DNA from 4 places in the Streptomyces sp. NPDC028928 genome. Region 3 is predicted to be linked to each of the others. Evidence: riboswitches for the same ligand, from Rfam matches in the RefSeq annotation. Region 3 holds a riboswitch; each other region holds the start of a gene.

Region 1 (3,360 bases), on a different contig from region 3:
CCTTCGGTGCCGCGCCCTGGGACCAGCCGAGGTTCCGCCCCCAGTCCCCGTTCGGCCGCGCCTGGTCGCTGTGGGCACTCAGCTACTACCCGCACCCGTACCGGTTCCTGCCGGAGCCCGCCCGTCACTATCTGGTCCGCCGGGTCCTCGGCCCGCTCGGCGCCTGGTGGCTGCGCGAGCGCTTCGAGAGCGGGGTGCGGGTGCAGGAGGTCGAACGGGTGGTCAGCGCCGAGGCCCGCGGCGGCAGCCCGGTGCTCACCGTCCGCACCCACGGCGGCCGTACCGAGCAGCTCACCGCTGACCACGTCATCGCCGCCACCGGCTACCGCGTCGACATCGCGGCGATGGACTTCCTCGGCCACGAGCTGCGCACCCGGCTCGCGGTGAGCCGCGGCACCCCCCGGCTCGGCCCCGGTTACGTCTCCTCCGTGCCCGGTCTGTACTTCACCGGCCTGCCGGCGGCGTCGTCGTACGGGCCGGTGATGCGCTTCGTCTGCGGTACGGAGTTCGCCTCCCCGCGCCTGGCGAAGCACCTGGCCGCCGCCCACAGTTGAGTCCGGGGCCCACGGCGGCACTCTCATCGGGGCGTCCGTGGGCGCAACTTGGGGCCGTACAGCACGTAAGTGCGTGTAATGACAGGTGAGTCGGCGGGGCGCGGTGTCCGTATTCTCTGATCATGGCACCCTCCCCGGCATATGCACTGATCGCCACTGACCTGGACGGAACGCTGCTGCGCGGCGACGACACCGTCTCCGACCGGTCGCTCGCCGCGCTCGCGCGGGTGGTGCGGGCCGGCGCCCGGCATCTGGTGGTGACGGGCCGCCCGGCGCCACGGGTCCGGCCGCTGCTGGCGGACCTCGGCTGCACGGGGCTCGCGGTGTGCGGGCAGGGGGCGCAGGTCTACGACGCCGGGACCGGCCGTCTGCTGTGGTCGGTCCGGCTGGACCGGGAGCTGGCCGAGACCGCGCTCGGCAAGATCGAGGCGGAGGTGGGGCAGGTCTACGCGGCGGTCGACCAGGACGGCGTGGACGGGCTCACGCTGATCGAGCCCGGGTACCGGATGCCCCATCCGACGCTGCCCGCGGTGCGCGTCGGCCGGCGGGACGACCTGTGGTGCGAGCCCATCAGCAAGGTGCTGCTGCGGCACGCCTCCCTGTCGGACGACGAGTTGGCGGCCGTGGCCCGCTCGGCGGTGGGCTCGCTGGCGACGGTCACCATGTCGGGGCCGGGGACCGTGGAGCTGCAGCCGAGGGGGGTGACGAAGGCGACCGGGCTGGCGCTGGCCGCCGAGCGGCTCGGGGTGGATGCCGACCGGGCCCTCGCCTTCGGCGACATGCCCAACGACATCCCGATGTTCGACTGGGCCGGGCGCGGTGTCGCCATGGCCAACGCGCACCCCGAACTGAAGGCGGTGGCCGACGAGATCACCTTGTCGAACGAGGACGACGGCATCGCCGTCGTCCTCGAAGGACTCTTCCCGGCCGACCGGCTGTGATGACCGACCGGCCGTGATGACCGGTCGGCCGGAGCAGGTCAGTACGCGCCGAACACGTTGTCGATCGACCCGTACCGCGCGGCCGCGTAGTTGCAGGCGGCGGTGATGTTCGCGACCGGGTCGTAGATGTTGAACGAGGTTCCGGCGACGTGGTACGCGTTGAACGTGGGGTCGATGACCTGGAGCAGGCCCTTGGACGGGATGCCCTTGGCGGCGTTGGAGTCCCACAGGTTGATGGCGTTCGGGTTGCCCGAGGACTCGCGGATGATGTTGCGGTAGATGCCGTTGTAGGTGCCCGGGATGCCCTTCTCGGCCATGATCGCGAGCGACTCGCGGATCCAGCCGTCCAGGTTGTTCGGGTATCCGGCGGTGGTGGTGGCCGCCGTGGTGGTGTCGGTGGCCGCGGAGGCGCTGGTCGCGCCGATGAGCGGCAGGGCGAGCACGGCGACGCCGGTGCCGGCGGCGACGAGGGCGCGGACGAGGCGGCTGTTCCGGGTACGGCGGTGCTGAACGGCAGCGGACATGGGGACGTTCCTCTCCGGCGCCTGCGAGGTGAGCTGTCGGGTTCGGGCGGGGAGGTGCCCGGCCGCGCCCCGAAGAGGCACGGCTTCACCCCTAGCCGTACCGGTGCGGCGTGTGCCGACCGGCCCGGCGGCTTTCCTGGGGTCCCCCGCTCCTGCCGTACGAATGAGTTCGTCGATGGGTTATGCGGGCGGCGGCAGGATTCGGCGTCCGCCCGACGGCCCGGAACGTATGCGAGAGCACATGTCGGGAACAAGTACCGGATTCATAGAACGTGCGATTTGACCTTGATCGACGCCGTATGGGGTGCTTGATCCTTTGCGATTGCCAACCCTCAACTCGCTTGCGCGGCAAGGGGTCGAGGGGGTTGCGGGGGGTGGGCCGGGTATACGGGGCGCGTGACCCAATTCACGAAATAGCAAATCGCTTCAAATCGGGCATGGGGGAATAGGGGGATTCGCGCCTAAGGTGACAGAGGAGAGGGTGTGGAGAGGTTGCGACACAGTGCCCGTATTGCTGTTAAGTCAATAAATGTCCGTTCTTACTGTGTGATCAAATCCATGTTGATCATGAACCGGTACCGCCCGGGCTGGACCGGTGGGCGCTATCGGTGATCGAAACAGGACCGGATACGCTGACTTGAGTGATGGCAGCGACCTATCGACAAACCGTGTAATCGCCAGCAGACACCAGCAGACAGGAGACCCCTCGTGACCGTCGTCGGGCCGTTCGGGCTGAGCGTGCGGGACCAGGCTCTGGAAGCCGATGTCCAGGCCGGATTGACGGCTGTCGAGGAAGGCTTGCTCGAAGCCACCAAGAGCGAGGTCCCGTTCATCACGGAGGCCGCGCAGCACCTCGTGCGGGCCGGCGGGAAGCGTTTCCGGCCACTCCTCGTGATGCTCGCCGCCCAGTTCGGCGACCCCTACGCGCCGGGCGTCGTGCCGTCGGCCGTGGTCGTGGAGCTGACCCACCTGGCCACGCTGTACCACGACGACGTCATGGACGAGGCGGCCGTACGGCGCGGCGTGGACAGCGCCAACGCCCGCTGGGGCAACTCCGTCGCGGTCCTCACCGGCGACTTCCTCTTCGCCCGCGCCTCCCAGATCCTCGCCGACCTCGGCCCCGAGGCGGTCCGGGTGCAGGCCCTGGCGTTCGAACGGCTCGTCACCGGCCAGATCCTGGAGACCGCGGGCCCCTCGGACGGGCGCGACCCGATCGAGCACTACCTGGACGTGCTCGGCGGCAAGACGGGCTCCCTGGTGGCGGTTTCGTGCCGGTTCGGCGCGATGATGTCCGGCGCCGGCGAGCGGGTCGTCGACGTGCTCACCCAGTACGGCGAACGG
Region 2 (3,360 bases), on a different contig from region 3:
CGTTCGAAGCGCTCGGCCACCTCGTCCGGGTCGGTGCCGGGACGGATGATGTCGTTGCCGCCCGCGCAGAAGGAGACCAGGTCCGGAGCGAGTTCGACGGCCTTGGGGAGCTGGTCGGCCACGATCTGGTCCAGCAGCTTCCCGCGCACGGCGAGGTTGGTGTACTGGAAGTCGCCCTCGGGGCGCCGGTCGGCGAGCAGCACCGCGAAGCGGTCGGCCCAGCCTACGAACGCCCCGTCGGGCCCGGGGTCGCCGACGCCCTCGGTGAAGCTGTCCCCCACCGCCACGTACGACCCGATCACTGATGTGTTGTCATTCTTCGAATCGTCTGCCACGTCGGACCATGATTCACCTTCCGATGTGACTTACGCGACCGTAGGCAGGGGTTGACGAACGGTGAGATGAGACACCCTTAAATAATTTGCCAAGCCAGGAATAGGCAGGGCGGGCGTCAGCCGACGGCGACTCCGTGTGCGCGGAGGTAGGCGACCGGGTCCACGTCCGAGCCGTAGTCGGGCGTGGTGCGGATCTCGAAGTGCAGGTGCGGTCCGGTCACGTTGCCGGTGGCGCCGGACAGGCCGACCTGCTGGCCCGCGGTCACGCTCTGGCCGGCCGAGACGGAGAGCTGCGAGAGGTGGGCGTACTGGGCGTAGTGGCCGTCCTCGAGCTTGAGGACGACCTGGTTGCCGTACGCGCCGCCCCAGCCGGCGGAGACGACCGTGCCCGCGGCGACGGCCTTGAGGGAGGTGCCGGTCGGGACGACGAAGTCGACACCGGTGTGGTAGCCGCTGGACCACATGCTGCCGGCGACGTGGTAGCCGGTGCCGATGGTGGCGCCGGCCACCGGCAGCGTGTAGCCGGCGGAGGCGGTCTGCGCGGAGCCGGACCCGGAGGACTGGGAGGACTCGGAAGACTGGGAGGTCTGCGAAGTCTGCGAGGTCGGCGAGGTCCGGGCGGGCTCGGGGGCGGCGGACCCGGTGCGGGCCGGCGCGGCCTTCGCGCCGAGGCTGAGCTTCAGGCCCGGGTGGATGAGCGCCGGGTCGGCGCCGATGGCCTGCCGGTTGTCGTCGTAGAGCCGCTGCCAGCCGCCGCTGACCCGCTGCTCCTCGGCGATCTCGGAGAGGCAGTCGCCGCTGCGCACGGTGTAGGTGCGCACGCCCGCGTCCTGCTTGGCGGCGGTCTGCTGCGCGGTGTTCGGAAGGGACTGCACGGCCGTTCCGGAAACGGGCTGCGCGAGGGTCGCGGCGTGCGCTCCGGTGGTCCCGATGAGCGGGAGGGCCAGGGCGGCTCCGCCGGTTCCGGCGACGGCGAGGGAGCGGGAAAAACGCGGGGTCTTGGGACGTCGGTGCTTACCCTTGGCAGGCATGGCGCAATTCCTCTCCGGCGCCTGCGAGGTCAGCTGTCGGGTTCGGGCTGGAGCTGCCCGGCCGTGCGTGACACGGCTGCACCCCTAGCCTGTCGCGGAGACCGGGACAGGCAGTCTTACCTGGTGGGTCCCCCGCTCCTGCCGACGCGGGTCATGTGTGGGGAGTCCGGGCGGCGGCAGGATTCGGCGTTCCGTCCGGATTGGTTCGGAACGTAAGCGAGCAGGACACGGCGAAACAAGCAGCCGTTTCCCGTTGTTCCTCTCGCGGCTGATCGAATGCGGGAATTCGTGGTCACTCAGCGTGAATTCCCGCGCCCGGCTCCTTTCAATTCCCCTTTTCAAGCCCAGCATTACGTGGACATGACGCGCGACGCACGGTCACGGATATGACGCTCCTCACGCCGCACTCCTCCAGGGGCCCTCATTCCGCAGCGAGTTGGAAGGAAGGCGTCAATTCGGACAGAAAGCTCAGATGCGGCGCAGCCGGAGAACCGTCGCATCCAGGTCGCCCTTCAGCCCTGTGCGCATTCCGTGGTGCAGCAGGACGGCGCCTCGATGAACTTCACCCGTTTCGCGGCATTCGTACGATGCTGTCGGGTCGAGCCCGCGCAGCCGCACCGCCGGCACCGGCTCGCCATGGCGCTGCGCCTGCAGCCAGGCGAGGACGACGGTCTCCTCGCCCCGGAGGTACTGGACGGCGCTCAGACCGCCCGCCGGTGGCCGCAGCCGGTACAGCTCGCCGTGCTGCACGACCGGGCGGATCTCCTTGTACAGCTCCACCCAGCGCCGGGCCTCGGCCAGCTCCTCCGCGCTCCACTCCGTCAGGTCGCCGCCGACCCCGAGCACGCCGGCCATGGCGCTGACGAACCGGAAGCGCAGTGAGCTGACCCGGCCGTTGAGCTGGGCGTTGGGGCTGTCGGTGACCCAGGCCGCCATCACGCGCGCGGGATGGATCTGGGTGAAGCCGTGCTGGATGGCGAGCCGGTCCAGCGGGTCGGTGTTGTCGGAGGTCCACACCTGGTCGGTGCGGCTGAGCACCCCGAGGTCGATCCGGCCGCCGCCGCCCGAGCAGGACTCGAAGGCGACCTGGGGGTGAGCCGCGCGCAGCCGGTCCAGCAGGGCGTAGAGGGCGCGGACGTGGTCCACCCACAGCCGCTGCGGGTACGGCTCCCCGGGCCAGCCGGCGTCGGTGAAGCAGCGGTTGAAGTCCCACTTCACATAGTCGATCGGGGCGCTGGAGAGCAGGGCGTCCAGCTGCTCCCAGAGGTACTCCTGGACGTCCTCGCGCGCGAGGTTGAGCACGAGCTGATTGCGCAGTTCCGTCCGCTTCCGTCCCGGTTGGTACTGCACCCAGTCGGGGTGGGCGCGGTACAGGTCGCTGTCCGGGTTGACCATCTCGGGCTCCACCCAGATGCCGAACTGCATGCCCAGGCCGTGCACCTGGTCGGCGAGGGGCCCCAGGCCGTGCGGGAAGCGGTCGGGGTTGGGCGTCCAGTCGCCGAGGCCGGCGCGGTCGCTGGTGCGGGCCCCGAACCAGCCGTCGTCCACCACGAACAGCTCGACCCCGATCCCGGCGGCCCGGCGGGCGAGGGCGAGCTGCTGCTCCTCGGAGATGTCGAAGAACGTGGCCTCCCAGGAGTTGAACAGCACGGGCCGGTCCCGCTCGGCCTCCGGGATGACGTACGCGCGCTGGTAGGCGTGCCAGGCGCGGCTCGCGCCGCCGAAACCGCCGTCGCTCCACAGGCCCGCGAAGACCGGGGTGGTGTATGACTCCCCGGGCGCGAGGAGCAGCAGGCCCGAGTCGTCGTAGCCGGCGCCGCCGGTGATCTGCACGCGCGCGTCCGGGAGTTGGGCGACGGTGATGCGCCAGGAGCCGGACCAGCCGAGGGCACAGCCGTAGACCTCGCCGCGCTCCTCGGTGGCGTCGGTGTCCAGGGCGACCCAGGGCAGGTGCTGGTGGCCGGTGTGGCCGCGGCGGCTGCCGATGACCTTCT
Region 3 (3,360 bases):
CCGGCCCGCACCAGCTCGTCCAGCGCGCCGATGATCTCCTCGACCGGCACCTCGGGCTGGTCGAAGTGGGTGTAGTAGAGGTCGATGTAGTCGGTGTCCAAGCGGCGCAGGGAGGCGTCGGCGGCGGCCTTGATGTTGGCGGCGGACAGCCCCTGGTACTCGGGGTGCCGGCTGACCTTGGTGGCGATCACGACGTCGGAGCGGTTGCCGCGGGCCTTGACCCACTTGCCGATGATCGTCTCGGACTCGCCGCCCTTGTTGCCCTCGATCCAGGCGGAGTAGGCGTCGGCGGTGTCGATGAAGTTGCCGCCGGCCGCCGTGTAGGCGTCCAGGACGGCGAAGGAGGTCTGCTCGTCGGCGGTCCAGCCGAAGACGTTGCCGCCGAGGGAGAGCGGGAAGACCTCGAGGTCGGAAGGGCCGAGTTTACGTAGTGACGTCATACGTCATGTCAACGCCGGCGGGGGATGATCGCATCCCGCCGCCGGCGCCGAGTCAGGGCAAAGGGGTGGCTCAGGGGGTGAGGCCCTTGTCGCGCAGCCATGCCATCGGGTCGATGCCGGTGGCCTGGCCGCCGGGGTGGACCTCCAGGTGCAGGTGCGGGCCGGTGACGTTGCCGGTGGCGCCGACGCGGCCGATGACCTCGCCGGTGGAGACCTTCTGGCCGGCCGTGACGCTGATCGAGGACTGGTGGCAGAACCACAGTTCGGTGCCGTCGTCGAGGGTGAGGATCGTGCGGTAGCCGTAGGCGCCGGCCCAGCCCGCCTCGGTGATCGTGCCGCTGTGGACGGCCTTGATCAGGGTGCCGGTGGGGGCGGCGAAGTCGAGACCGGTGTGGTAGCCGGAGGACCACATCGAGCCGGCCTGGCCGAAGGTCGAGGTGATCGTGTACGAGGAGGTCGGCAGCGTGTACTGCTTGGCCAGCTTGGCCAGCCGCTCCTCCTCGGCCTTCTTCGCGGCGGCGGCCTCCGCCTTCTCCTTGGCCTCGGCGGCCTCGGCGGCGGCCTGCTTCTCGGCCTTGGCGGCGGCGTCGGCGGCCTGCTTCTCGGCGGTGGCGAGCGCGACGGCGGTGGCCTTGCTCTCGGCCTGGCCCTGCTGCTGCTCGGCCTGGGCCATGATCCGGTTGCGCAGGGCCTCGCCCGCGTCGGTGCCGTCCTCACCCTCGGCGGTGGCCACGCCGACGCTGCTCAGCGCGGTGGTGCCGGCCTCGGTGGCCCGGGTGTCGGCGGAGCCGTCGTCGAAGAGGGAGCCCACGGAGGGCAGGTCGGGCAGGGAGATGGAGACCGGCGGCTTGCCGGTGTTGGCGCTGGCCATGCCGCCCGCGCCGACCGCGGCGATGACGCCGACGCCGAGGACGGTGGAGCTGCGCGCGAAGCCGCCGCGCTGCTTGGCGACGCGGTGCCGGCCGCGGACCGGGGCGACGGAGTCCTCGGTGGGGTTCCACTCCTCCCACGGGCCCTCTTCGGCGCGGTAGGCGACGTAGCCGAAGGTCTCGTTGTCGCGCTGTGCCGGTATGAACGGGGCTTCGGGGACAGGCCGGTTGGACGCCACGCGGGCGTGCTCCTTTCCTTCCTCCGCCTACCGGGTTAGCTGACGGGTTCGGAGCAGGAAGGTCTCCTACGCGCGTATACCGGTCGTGGACTCCATGAGTTCACGGCGGTATCCGCGTGATTCACCCCAGAAAGGTGGTTCCCCGGCTCCCTCGCGGGATTCGGCGCGTGCGCACGGAGCCGTCTCTTGTGACGGCTGGGACGACCGCGCTGCGTTATCGAACGTTAATAGACCTGCCAGTCACTTTCCAAGCCGTTCGGCTTGATCATTAAGGTCTTTACCGGCGGATCTATCACCCACTACCCCGCCAAACCGGGCGAGTTGACCAACCTTCGGCAGTGTTCAGGAGTCACTTCCGGTTTTGATGGTGACTCAGATGTTATGCGCACGGCACTCGCTCACTCACCGTCGGTGACATCCCGCAGGGGGCGCCGTACCGCGAGCAGCGCCATGTCGTCGGTCATACCGCCGCCGGAGTGCCGGCGCACCTCCGCGGCGAGCCGGTCGAGCAGCGCGGCCGGGCCGGGGAAGGTGCGCCCGGCGAGCCGCCGTTCGGGGTCGTAGAAGCGGCCGTGGGCGTCCCGGGCCTCGGACAGGCCGTCGGTGTGGAGGAGCAGGGTGGCGCCGACCGGGAAGCGGGCCTCGGTGGCCCGGTCCGGCCACCGGCCCAGCCCCGCCATGCCGAGCGGCAGCGCGGGCTCGCCCGGCGTCAGGGTGCGCAGGGTGCCGTCGGCGTGCAGCAGCAGCGGCGGCGGGTGGCCGCGGTTGACGATCCGTACGACGCCCTCGCCGTGCGGGAGTTCGGCGAGGACCGCGGTGGTGAACCCCTCGAAGGCGTCGATCCCGTCGCGCCGGGTGCCCTCACGGGCCAGCGCCCGCTCCAGCCGTTCGGCCACCTCCTCCAGCGCGGCCTCCTGCTCGGCCGCCTCCCGGAACGCGCCGATCACCACGGCGACGGCGGCGACCGCGCCCATGCCCTTGCCGCGCACGTCCCCAACGACCAGCCGGACGCCGTACGGCGTGTCCTGCACCGCGTACAGATCGCCGCCGATGAACGCGTCCTGCCGTGCCGCCTCGTAGCGGGCGGCGATCTCGAAGCCGCCGATCCGGGCGTCCGGCTCCGGCAGGACGGCCCGCTGGGCGGCCTCGGCGATCTCCCGGGCGGAGGCGAGCCGCCGGTCGCCGCGGCGGACGACCCGGTTGATGGCGACGGCCAGCAGGGCGACGGTGGCCACGGTGACCACGTCGGTGAGCGTGCCCACGGCCGGGTGGACCCCGGCGTCGGTGTGCACGGCGTAGGCGGCGGCGAGGGAGGCGAGGCCGGTGAGGACGGTGGTGCGCAGCGCGGAGAGGGGCGCGGCGACCAGTGGGGCGGCGGTGAAGAACGGTACGGCGGTGAACTGCTGCGGGGTGAGCAGGCCGTACCCGATCCCGCAGGCGATCAGGAGCGCGGGCAGGGCGCGGGCCTGCGCACGCGGGCTCGGCCGGCGCCGGGCGCGCACCGGCGGGGGCCCGCCGCCGAGGCCCGGGTCGGGCACGGGGGCACCGGGGAGCCGGCCGCCCGCCCTGGCGTACGGGCTCTCCTCCACCTTTCCAGGGCGCACCGCGTGTCTCCCACATGTCCGACGTGTCTCCAGGTTTCCGGGCCCCGGAGCGGGCGGCGACCGGTGTGGACCGAAAGGGGTGTGCGAGTGGTCCCGCGGATGACGTACACTGGAGTCACAACGACGCGGGGTGGAGCAGCTCGGTAGCTCGCTGGGCTCATAACCCAGAGGTCGCAGGTTCAAATCCTGTCCCCGCTACTGAAGGCTC
Region 4 (3,360 bases), on a different contig from region 3:
GCATGCTCTCCGGGAACGGTCGACACCGTCGCCCCCGTCAGGCCCCGGCGCTCCTCGTCGCGGCCGGAGTGACCGGCTCCGCCATCGCCATCCCGCTCCTCGGCGCGGCCAGCGCCAGCGCGGCCGACGGCGGCACGTGGGACAAGGTGGCCGAGTGCGAGAGCGGCGGCTCCTGGAGCGCGGACACCGGCAACGGCTACTACGGCGGCCTCCAGATCTCCCAGGAGGACTGGAACACGTACGGCGGCGGGCAGTACGCGGCCAGCCCCGACCAGGCCAGCCGCAACCAGCAGATCGCCGTCGCCGAGAAGATCCTCGCCGACAAGGGCACCACGCCGTGGGCCACCTGCGCCCTGCTGTCCGGCCTGACCACCGACTCGGGCTCCGTGGACGTCGACACGGGCGTCGGCGGCTCCGACGACGAGAGTGGTTCGGGCGGCTCGTCCGGATCGCCCGAGAAGTCCGGCACCTCCGGCGGCTCCGACACCTCCGAAGGGTCCGGCACGTCCGGTTCGCCGGATTCGCCGTCCTCCACCGGTACCGGATCCGACGCCGACTCCGGCTCCGGCGCCGGTTCCTCCACGGACCCGGCGACCACGCCGGGCGGCAAGCCGGGCAAGGACGCCGGTACGGACACCGGCTCCACGGGGACCAACACCCCCAAGTCCGACAAGTCCACCACGCCGGGCACCGGGGACTCCCAGGGGGCCGACAGCTCTCCCACGGCCACCCCGGACGCCGGCGTGGAGAACAACCCGCAGCAGGCCGCCGGTTCCTGGAGCCTGGTCGACACCGGCGCCCTCGGTGGCGGACGCCACCGCGGGGCGAGCGCGGACGAAAGCGTGACAAACGGTCAGAACCCCAACTCTTCGGGTCGGCACGCATCGCGCGGAACGGACACGTACACCGTCCGTCAGGGCGACTCCCTCGCCTCCATCGCCGACTCCCTTGACGTCGACGGCGGGTGGCGCGCGCTCTACGCGGACAACAAGAAGGCCATCGGGTCCGACCCGAACCGCATCACCGCCGGTCAGACACTGGACGTCGTGGGTGAAACGGGCGCGAAGTAGCGGTAGTTGACGCCCCACTTAACGCCGTAATGTCCGGTTTGGCGAAAGTGTGGGATGAGTCTCAGAAGCCCTGATCGTCTTTGAAATTCCGCGCGGCGCGTGTCTACGGTCAAGGCCGCTCGTCACCGCGAGCCCCGGCATCCGCAACGCCGAATCCTGCCAGCGGTTGCCCGGGAACAGTCGTCGCGTCAAGCGCCGTAGGCAGGAGCGGGGGACCCAAGGTAAGTGCCGGGACCAGCAGTTGAGGCTGGAACCGGCTGGGGGTGAAGCCGCGACTTCCGCGCAAGCGGGAGCGCGGCCGGGCAACTCAACCGGCCCGAACCCGACAGCTCACCTCGCAGGCGTCGGTGAGGGGATCGATCCATGCTGTTTACCGGCAAGGGCAAGCACCGCCGTCCGTCCAAGGCCACCCGCGTCCTCGCGCTCGCCGGTGTCACCGGCGCGGCCGTCGCCGCCCCGCTGATGGCGGCCGGCAACGCCTCCGCCGCCACCTCCGCCGAGTGGGACAAGGTCGCCCAGTGCGAGTCCGGCGGCAACTGGTCCATCAACACCGGCAACGGCTACTACGGCGGTCTGCAGTTCTCCGCCTCCACCTGGGCCGCGTACGGCGGCACGCAGTACGCCGCCACCGCCGACAAGGCGAGCAAGTCGCAGCAGATCGCCGTCGCCGAGAAGGTCCTCGCCGCGCAGGGCAAGGGCGCCTGGCCGGTCTGCGGCACGGGCCTGTCCAGCACCCCGTACAACGGCTCCGCCCCGAGCGCCCCCTCGGCCTCGACCAGCACCACCACCCGCTCCACCGACGAGCAGTCCGCCTCCCGCTCCACCACGCGGACGGCCCCGTCGGCGGGCAAGACCGTCACCACCCCGACCGGCAAGAAGGTCAAGAAGGGCGACGGCGAGTACAAGGTCGTCGCGGGTGACACCCTCAGCACCATCGCCGAGAAGCACGGCGTCAAGGGCGGCTGGGAGAAGCTGTTCGAGCTGAACAAGGACATCGTCGAGGACGCGAACCTCATCTACCCGGGCCAGCAGCTCCACCTGAAGTAAGCGGGCAGGCCCCCACGGCCTCCGTGCAGGCCCCCACGGCCTCCGTGCAGGCCCCCCGGACCCCGTGCGGGCCACCCCCCGTCCCCACGGGCCCCCCGCCCCGGTGCGTGTTCCCCCGTACGCACCGGGGCGGGGTTTTTTCTGCCCGGAGTGCCCCGCCCCCCTTTGTTTCGGGCAGAAACAAAAGGTACCGTCGGCATGTCCACGGGACGGTCGGTCGGTGGCCGACGCCCCCGGGACGGTTAGGCTCTAGGCGCAAGGCACACCAGCCCCGCACTTCCAGCGTCACATCCAAGAAGGAGATGCTCGTGCCGTCCATCGACGTCGTCGTAGCCCGGGAAATCCTGGACTCCCGAGGCAACCCCACGGTCGAGGTCGAGGTCGGCCTCGACGACGGCAGCACGGGTCGTGCCGCCGTTCCGTCCGGCGCCTCGACCGGCGCCTTCGAGGCCATCGAGCTGCGCGACGGTGACCCGAACCGCTACCAGGGCAAGGGCGTCGAGAAGGCCGTCCTCGCCGTCATCGAGCAGATCGGCCCGGAGCTGGTCGGCTACGACGCCACCGAGCAGCGCCTGATCGACCAGGCCATGTTCGACCTGGACGCCACCGACAACAAGGGCTCGCTCGGCGCCAACGCCATCCTCGGCGTCTCGCTCGCCGTCGCCCACGCCGCCTCCGAGGCCAGCGACCTGCCCCTCTTCCGCTACCTGGGCGGCCCGAACGCGCACCTGCTCCCGGTGCCGATGATGAACATCCTGAACGGCGGCTCGCACGCCGACTCCAACGTGGACATCCAGGAGTTCATGATCGCCCCGATCGGCGCGGAGTCCTTCTCCGAGGCCCTGCGCTGGGGCACCGAGGTCTACCACACCCTGAAGAAGGTCCTGAAGAACAAGGGCCTGTCCACCGGCCTCGGCGACGAGGGCGGCTTCGCCCCGAACCTCGGCTCCAACCGTGAGGCCCTCGACCTCATCCTGGAGGCGATCAAGGAGGCCGGCTACACCCCCGGCGAGCAGATCGCCCTCGCCCTCGACGTCGCCGCGTCCGAGTTCTACAAGGACGGCTCGTACGTCTTCGAGGGCAAGAACCGCACGGCCGCCGAGATGACCGAGTACTACGCCGAGCTGGTCGAGGCGTACCCGCTGGTCTCCATCGAGGACCCGCTGTTCGAGGACGACTGGGAGGGCTGGAAGACCATCACCGCCCAGCTCGGTGACAAGGTCCAGCTCGTCGGCGACGACCT

What was found. A riboswitch is a leader RNA that binds a small molecule or an ion and turns the genes downstream of it on or off. The one in region 3 is predicted to bind cyclic di-AMP.
Region 1: another riboswitch for cyclic di-AMP. It lies ahead of ACZ4U1_RS34925 (transglycosylase SLT domain-containing protein); the one in region 3 lies ahead of ACZ4U1_RS19860 (M23 family metallopeptidase).
Region 2: another riboswitch for cyclic di-AMP. It lies ahead of ACZ4U1_RS39715 (M23 family metallopeptidase); the one in region 3 lies ahead of ACZ4U1_RS19860 (M23 family metallopeptidase).
Region 4: another riboswitch for cyclic di-AMP. It lies ahead of ACZ4U1_RS11120 (transglycosylase family protein); the one in region 3 lies ahead of ACZ4U1_RS19860 (M23 family metallopeptidase).

The regions. Positions count from the first base shown of each region.
Region 1 covers NZ_JBVHVI010000018.1:145,271-148,630, forward strand. Annotated here, with positions in the region: gene ACZ4U1_RS34915 (FAD-dependent oxidoreductase) at 1-554, shown strand, start outside; gene ACZ4U1_RS34920 (HAD family hydrolase) at 677-1,495, shown strand; gene ACZ4U1_RS34925 (transglycosylase SLT domain-containing protein) at 1,534-2,019, opposite strand; cyclic di-AMP (ydaO/yuaA leader) riboswitch at 2,023-2,204, opposite strand; gene ACZ4U1_RS34930 (polyprenyl synthetase family protein) at 2,728-3,360, shown strand, end outside.
Region 2 covers NZ_JBVHVI010000028.1:3,721-7,080, reverse strand. Annotated here, with positions in the region: gene ACZ4U1_RS39720 (SGNH/GDSL hydrolase family protein) at 1-302, opposite strand, end outside; gene ACZ4U1_RS39715 (M23 family metallopeptidase) at 452-1,366, opposite strand; cyclic di-AMP (ydaO/yuaA leader) riboswitch at 1,372-1,565, opposite strand; gene ACZ4U1_RS39710 (alpha-galactosidase) at 1,835-3,360, opposite strand, start outside.
Region 3 covers NZ_JBVHVI010000008.1:22,781-26,140, forward strand. Annotated here, with positions in the region: gene ACZ4U1_RS19855 (aldo/keto reductase) at 1-440, opposite strand, end outside; gene ACZ4U1_RS19860 (M23 family metallopeptidase) at 511-1,548, opposite strand; cyclic di-AMP (ydaO/yuaA leader) riboswitch at 1,558-1,724, opposite strand; gene ACZ4U1_RS19865 (PP2C family protein-serine/threonine phosphatase) at 1,947-3,152, opposite strand; tRNA gene ACZ4U1_RS19870 (tRNA-Met) at 3,277-3,350, shown strand.
Region 4 covers NZ_JBVHVI010000003.1:450,503-453,862, forward strand. Annotated here, with positions in the region: gene ACZ4U1_RS11115 (transglycosylase family protein) at 3-1,070, shown strand; cyclic di-AMP (ydaO/yuaA leader) riboswitch at 1,254-1,429, shown strand; gene ACZ4U1_RS11120 (transglycosylase family protein) at 1,434-2,117, shown strand; gene eno (phosphopyruvate hydratase) at 2,426-3,360, shown strand, end outside.